DNA from 2 places in the Rouxiella badensis genome. Region 2 is predicted to be linked to the other one. Evidence: predicted binding sites of a transcription regulator. Region 2 holds the regulator's gene; the other holds the start of a gene.
The links. Region 2 encodes CRP, which controls carbon source genes, mostly activating them, when cyclic AMP is high. Its sites were predicted from a motif close to ATGTGANNNNNNTCACAT; they were not measured.

Region 1 (3,416 bases), 180 kb from region 2:
CCACCTTGGTGATATGGACTTCAAAGTAGCAGGCAGCAGCGAAGGTATCACTGCACTGCAAATGGATATTAAAATTGAAGGTATCACCCGCGAAATCATGCAGGCTGCTCTGAGCCAGGCCAAAGGTGCACGTCTGCACATTCTGGGCGTGATGAACCAGGCAATCAGCGAATCTCGCGGCGATATCTCACAGTTCGCTCCACGTATTCACACCATCAAAATTAACGCTGACAAGATCAAAGACGTCATCGGTAAAGGTGGTTCTGTAATCCGTGCACTGACTGAAGAAACCGGCACCACTATCGAAATCGAAGACGACGGTACTGTTAAAATTTCTGCAACCGACGGCGAAAAAGCGAAACACGCTATCCGTCGTATTGAAGAAATTACCGCCGAAATCGAAGTTGGCCGCATCTACCAGGGTAAAGTTACCCGTATCGTTGACTTTGGCGCGTTCGTTGCCATCGGTGGCGGTAAAGAAGGTCTGGTTCACATCTCTCAAATCGCTGACAAGCGCGTAGAGAAAGTGACTGACTATCTGACGATGGGTCAGGAAGTTCCGGTTAAGGTTCTGGAAGTTGATCGTCAGGGCCGTGTGCGCTTGAGCATTAAAGAAGCGACCACCCCATCTGAAGAATCGGCAACTCCAGCTGCAGAGTAATCTGTAACCTGTAGTTTACAGTCTCCCGGTCATCGGGCCGGGAGCTGTTCGTATCATGAGTGCAGGACGTACTTATGCTAAGCAAGCGGATAACAGGAAGTTTGTCCAATGTTTGTCTTCGGGAGTTGAAATGAAGCCTTTCTTGCGCTGTTGTTATGTTGCGACAACACTTTTGTTGGCAGGATGCAGCAACCATGATTGGCGCAAAAACGAAGTCCTGGCGATCCCGCTGCAGCCAACTTTGCAGCAGGAAGTGATTCTGGCGCGTATGGAACAAATACTTGCCAGCAGATCATTAACAGATGATGAACGCGCACAGCTGTTATATGAGCGCGGTGTGCTGTATGATAGTCTCGGGCTAAGAGCACTGGCGCGAAATGATTTCTCACAAGCGCTGTCTATTCGTCCTGATATGCCAGAAGTTTTTAACTACCTGGGGATTTACCTAACGCAGGCCGGCAACTACGATGCCGCCTATGAAGCGTTTGATTCTGTACTAGAGCTTGATCCAACTTACAATTACGCGCGTTTGAATCGCGGTATCGCACTGTATTACGGTGGCAGATATTCGCTAGCGCAGGATGATTTGCAGGCGTTTTATCGAGACGATCCAAATGATCCCTTCCGTTCGTTATGGCTGTATCTTGTGGAAAGAGAAATCAATCCAAAGAATGCCGAAGTAGCGCTCCAAGAGCGTTATGACAAAGCGGACAGAGGGCAATGGGGATGGAATATCGTCGAATTCTACCTTGGCAAAATCAGCGAATCCACGCTGATGGACCGCCTGAAGGCAGAAGCAACGGATAACACTTCGCTCGCTGAGCATCTCAGTGAAACTGACTTCTATTTAGGTAAGCACTACCTAAGTCTGGGGGACAAGGACAGCGCTTCTGCACTGTTCAAACTGACGGTAGCTAACAACGTTCATAATTTTGTTGAGCACCGCTATGCATTGTTGGAATTGGCGCTTTTGGGCCAAGAGCAAGACGACCTATCAGAATCGGACCAGCAATAGCTGACGAAACCAATCAGCCTGATTAACCATGGCGCTATGCCATTTTTAATCGCCTTAACGGGCGAGGGTTGCTTTGTTCGTTTTATAAACTAATTTGAGCCGGTTCACACTTTTCAATGAAAATGACTGAAAATTTTCTCGACGAGTTATGTAGACTGGCTGCCATTATTAATGAGGCACGTGTACATGACTACTGAGCTTGAAACCTCTTTTGCTGACCTGGGGCTGTCTGCTCCTATCATTTCTGCCCTGACCGATCTGGGCTACGAAAAACCATCACCGATTCAGGCCGAATGTATTCCTCACCTGTTGAGCGGTCGTGATGTTCTGGGTATGGCCCAGACCGGTAGTGGTAAAACTGCAGCATTCTCGCTGCCACTGTTGCACAACATTGATGCTTCCCTGAAAGCACCACAGATTCTTGTTTTGGCACCCACCCGCGAACTGGCGGTTCAGGTTGCTGAAGCGATGACCGATTTCTCTAAACACATGCACGGCGTGAACGTTGTTGCATTGTACGGCGGCCAACGCTATGACGTGCAGCTGCGCGCACTGCGTCAGGGTCCACAAGTTGTTGTGGGTACGCCTGGTCGTCTGCTGGACCACCTGAAACGCGGCACCCTGAACCTCTCTAACCTGAGCGGCCTGGTGCTGGACGAAGCCGATGAAATGCTGCGTATGGGCTTCATCGAAGACGTAGAAACCATCATGGCGCAGATCCCGGCTGAACATCAGACCGCGCTGTTCTCTGCAACCATGCCAGAAGCGATTCGTCGTATTACGCGTCGCTTCATGAAAGATCCACAGGAAGTTCGCATCCAGTCAAGCATCACCACGCGTCCGGACATCAGCCAGAGCTACTGGTCTGTGTACGGTATGCGTAAAAACGAAGCACTGGTTCGTTTCCTGGAAGCAGAAGATTTTGACGCAGCTATCATCTTTGTTCGCACCAAAAACGCGACCCTGGAAGTGGCTGAAGCGCTGGAGCGTAGCGGTTATAGCTCTGCGGCACTGAACGGCGACATGAACCAGGCCCTGCGTGAGCAGACTCTGGAACGTCTGAAAGACGGTCGTCTGGATATTCTGATTGCAACCGACGTGGCAGCACGTGGTCTGGACGTTGAACGTATCAGCCTGGTTGTGAACTACGATATCCCTATGGATTCAGAATCCTACGTTCACCGTATCGGCCGTACTGGTCGTGCTGGCCGTGCAGGTCGCGCGCTGTTGTTCGTTGAGAACCGCGAACGTCGTCTGCTGCGCAACGTAGAACGCACCATGAAGCTGACTATTCCAGAAGTGGAATTGCCAACTGCAGAAGTTCTGGGTCAACGTCGTCTGGCCAAGTTCGCCGCCAAAGTTCAGCAGCAGCTGGAAAGCAGCGATCTGGACCTGTACCGTGGACTGCTGGCTAAACTTCAGCCTGAAGAAGAGCTGGATATTGAAACTCTGGCTGCAGCACTGCTGAAAATGGCTCAGGGCGAACGTCCTCTGATCGTTGCCGCTGATCCCGTATTCAAAAGCCGTCCACCACGTCGTGAGTTCGAAGAGCGCGGTGACCGCAATGACCGTCGTCCAGCACGTGATGGCGATCGTCCTGCGCCGCGTGAAGGCGATCGTCCACGTCGTGAGCGTCGTGACGCGGGTGAAATGGAACTGTATCGCATTGAAGTGGGCCGTGATGATGGCGTTGAAGTTCGCCACATCGTGGGTGCTATCGCTAACGAAGGCGATATCAGC
Region 2 (3,416 bases):
TGGCGCTGACCATTTTTCCCGCGCTGGCCAGTGAGTTCACGGCGCAATATCCGCAGGCAAAATTGCATATCAAGGAGTCGCAGCTCTCGACCCTGCTGCCTTCATTGCGTGAGGGAAGGTTGGATTTCGCCATCGGCACGCTGGGCGTCGGACTCCCCATCGAAGACATGGTGTGCGAGCCCTTGTTCAGTGCGCCGTTCTGCGTCGTCGCCCGCAGGCAGCATCCGCTGGCGCAGGCCACGTCGTTAAGCGAATTGAGAGAGGCAAGCTGGCTGCTTCCCGAGACGGACATGGGTTATTACCAGCAGCTTGCTGCCCTGCTGGAGGAAAACGGCTGCCACGCGGTGAAATCGCCTATCCGTACCGACTCATTGATTAGCGGGCTGATGATGATGCTGAACGGGGATTATCTGTCGGTGGTCGGCAACGCCATGGCGACGCCGTTCTTCATGGAAGACAAGCTTTGCCGCCTGCCTGTCGACAGCCTGCCGGCGGCGCAATACTGCCTGGTTTACTCACAAAAAACGCCGCTAACCTTAACGGCGCGGCGTTTCTTAGACCTGCTGCGGCTGCACTGTCAGCGTTACCCTTGGTAACGTGCCGCACAGCACTCAAGCTTATTCTATTGAATCAATAACTTCAAAGCTGTGGGTGATAGTCGCTGCCTTGCCCAGCATCAGCGAAACCGAGCAATATTTTTCGGCAGACAGCGTTACAGCGCGCTCAACCACTTTATCCGTCAGACCCTTGCCGGTCACGATGAAGTGCAGGTTAATGGTGGTAAACAGGCGCGGCGCTTCTTCGCGGCGTTCGGAGGTCAGCTTGACCTCACAACCGACGACGTCGTTGCGGCCTTTTTGCAGAATGGACACCACGTCGATGGCGCTGCATCCACCCGCTGACATCAGCAGCATCTCCATCGGGCTCGGTGATTTGTCGCCCGCATTGCCGTCCATCAGAATTTGATGGCCAGAAGAAGACTCACCGAGAAACGTTAATCCCTCGACCCATTTTACACGTGCTTGCATTTGCCTTTCTCCGGTAATAATTTTCAAAACAGACTACCCTTAACCCCTGAAACTGGCAATGGAACTCGATCCGCATCATGCTGAAGCGAGACAACACAAGACACGTCACCAAAGCTGTGCTACAAACAAGGCGAAAGAAACTTTCCAACAAGTTGCGGCCGGGGTTTTTGGGTTTAACAGGATAACCTTGGTGATTATGGCAAATTACTGCCTAATTCACGCCTCAAGCCGCTTGCAGCATTGCTGGTCAGTTCATATGCTAAAAGAGCGCGAAGTAAAAAATCGCCGAACAGGGATTTTGAGCCCTGTGATTTTGGGCAGCGATAAAAAGAGGATAATAACTAATGGTTCTCGGCAAGCCACAAACAGACCCTACTCTCGAATGGTTCCTGTCTCATTGTCATATACACAAGTACCCCTCTAAAAGTACGCTGATTCACCAAGGTGAAAAAGCCGAAACGCTTTACTACATCGTGAAAGGCTCGGTTGCCGTGCTGATTAAAGATGAAGAAGGCAAAGAGATGATACTTTCCTACCTTAACCAAGGTGACTTCATCGGTGAGCTGGGACTCTTCGAAGAAGGTCAGGAACGTAGTGCGTGGGTAAGAGCAAAAACTGCCTGTGAAGTCGCTGAGATTTCCTACAAGAAGTTTCGTCAGCTGATCCAGGTTAACCCGGATATCCTGATGCGCCTGTCTGCACAGATGGCGAGTCGACTCCAGATTACCTCGGAGAAAGTCGGTAACCTGGCTTTCCTCGACGTAACCGGACGCATTGCGCAAACTCTGCTGAATCTGGCCAAGCAACCAGACGCCATGACCCATCCAGATGGCATGCAGATCAAGATCACCCGTCAGGAAATTGGCCAGATCGTCGGTTGTTCACGCGAGACTGTCGGTCGAATTCTTAAAATGCTTGAAGATCAGAGCCTGATCTCGGCACACGGTAAAACGATTGTCGTTTACGGCACCCGTTAATCCCCTTAAAAACGGCGCAGCAGTCTTCTGGTGCGCCGTTTTTATTCGTCACGTTACACAAAATTAATGACGCTTTGGCGACGAATCTTCTACCACCCCGAGGTTAACTACGCGCTGAGACAGACGCTGGTCCTCTGCCTGCCTATTGGTTTTGCCATGCTGTTTGGTCAGCTGAAGCTCGGGATGCTGTTTGCGCTGGTCCCCGCCTGCTGCAATATCTCCGGTCTCGATACGCCGCATAAGCGCTTCTTCAAACGTCTGGTTATCGGCGGTTCGCTGTTTGCCTTGAGCAGTATTCTTCTCCAGCTGATGCTGATTAACTGGCATGTCCCGCTGCCGCTCATCATGCTTGGCCTGACGCTGGTACTGGGCGTCACGGGTGAAATCAGCCCGCTGCACGGCCGCCTGCTGCCCGGCGCGCTGGTCGCCAGCATCTTTACCCTCAGTATGGCCGGTGTGGTGCCCATCTGGCACGCTCCGCTGCTGTTTGTCGTAGGTACCGCCTGGTATGGGCTGTTCAACTGGTTTTGGTTTCGGCTCTCCGAAGAGCAGCCGATGCGCGAGACGCTGAGCCAGCTCTACGTCGAACTCGCCGATTATTTCGAAGCAAAATACAGCCTGCTCACCCAGCACACCGACCCCGAAACCGCGCTGCCGCCGCTGTTGAAACGACAACAGCAGGTCATTGACCTGATTGCCACCCTCTATCAGCAACTGCACATGCTGCCGACGGGCAATCATCAGCATCATAAAAGGCTGCTGCGCAGTTTTCAGGTGGCGCTCGACCTGCAGGAGCACATCACCGTAAGCCTGCACCTGCCCGCAGAAGTGCAAAAGCTGGTTGAGGAAAGCCACGCCGAGGCGGTTATCCGCCGCAATGCGCAGGTCATTGCCGCACGGCTGCGCGTTATCGCGAGCGACATCCTCTACCATCGGCGCTCGGAGCGGTTCACAATGGCCAACGAGCTGGCCGCGCTGGAAAAAATAGCCTCTCGCTATCGTGACAATCCCGTCGGGCAGTTTTGCTACTACCATTTCAGCCGCATCGCCCGACTGCTGCGCACCCAGCGTCCGCTGTATCGCCGCGACCTGATGCAAACGCAGCATCGTCTGCCCTTCTGGCCCGCGCTGAAAGGCTATCTTTCCGTCAAGTCCGCCGCCCTGCGCAATGCCGCACGGCTCGGCGTAATTTTGGCGCTTGGCAGCAGCCTCGGCATGTTCTTTAATCTGCCTAAACCTTATTGGATCCTGCTGACTACCCTGCTGGTCAGCCAGAACGGCTATAACGCCACCCGCGTGCGTATTCAGCACCGTGCGTTGGGCACGCTGGCGGGCCTTATCGCCGCAGCCGGGTTGCTTCAGCTCGCGCTGCCGCAAAATCTCACGCTGTTTTTCATGCTGATGATTACGC

Region 1: yrbN (protein YrbN) is a predicted target of CRP. The motif match lies at 1,769-1,786, and genes of this name have one in related genera.

The regions. Positions count from the first base shown of each region.
Region 1 covers NZ_CP114062.1:4,536,392-4,539,807, forward strand. Annotated here, with positions in the region: gene pnp (polyribonucleotide nucleotidyltransferase) at 1-661, shown strand, start outside; gene nlpI (lipoprotein NlpI) at 792-1,676, shown strand; gene yrbN (protein YrbN) at 1,799-1,873, shown strand; gene O1V65_RS21005 (DEAD/DEAH family ATP-dependent RNA helicase) at 1,863-3,416, shown strand, end outside.
Region 2 covers NZ_CP114062.1:4,359,860-4,363,275, reverse strand. Annotated here, with positions in the region: gene O1V65_RS20060 (LysR substrate-binding domain-containing protein) at 1-596, shown strand, start outside; gene O1V65_RS20055 (OsmC family protein) at 618-1,028, opposite strand; gene crp (cAMP-activated global transcriptional regulator CRP) at 1,373-2,005, shown strand; gene O1V65_RS20045 (YccS/YhfK family putative transporter) at 2,072-3,416, shown strand, end outside.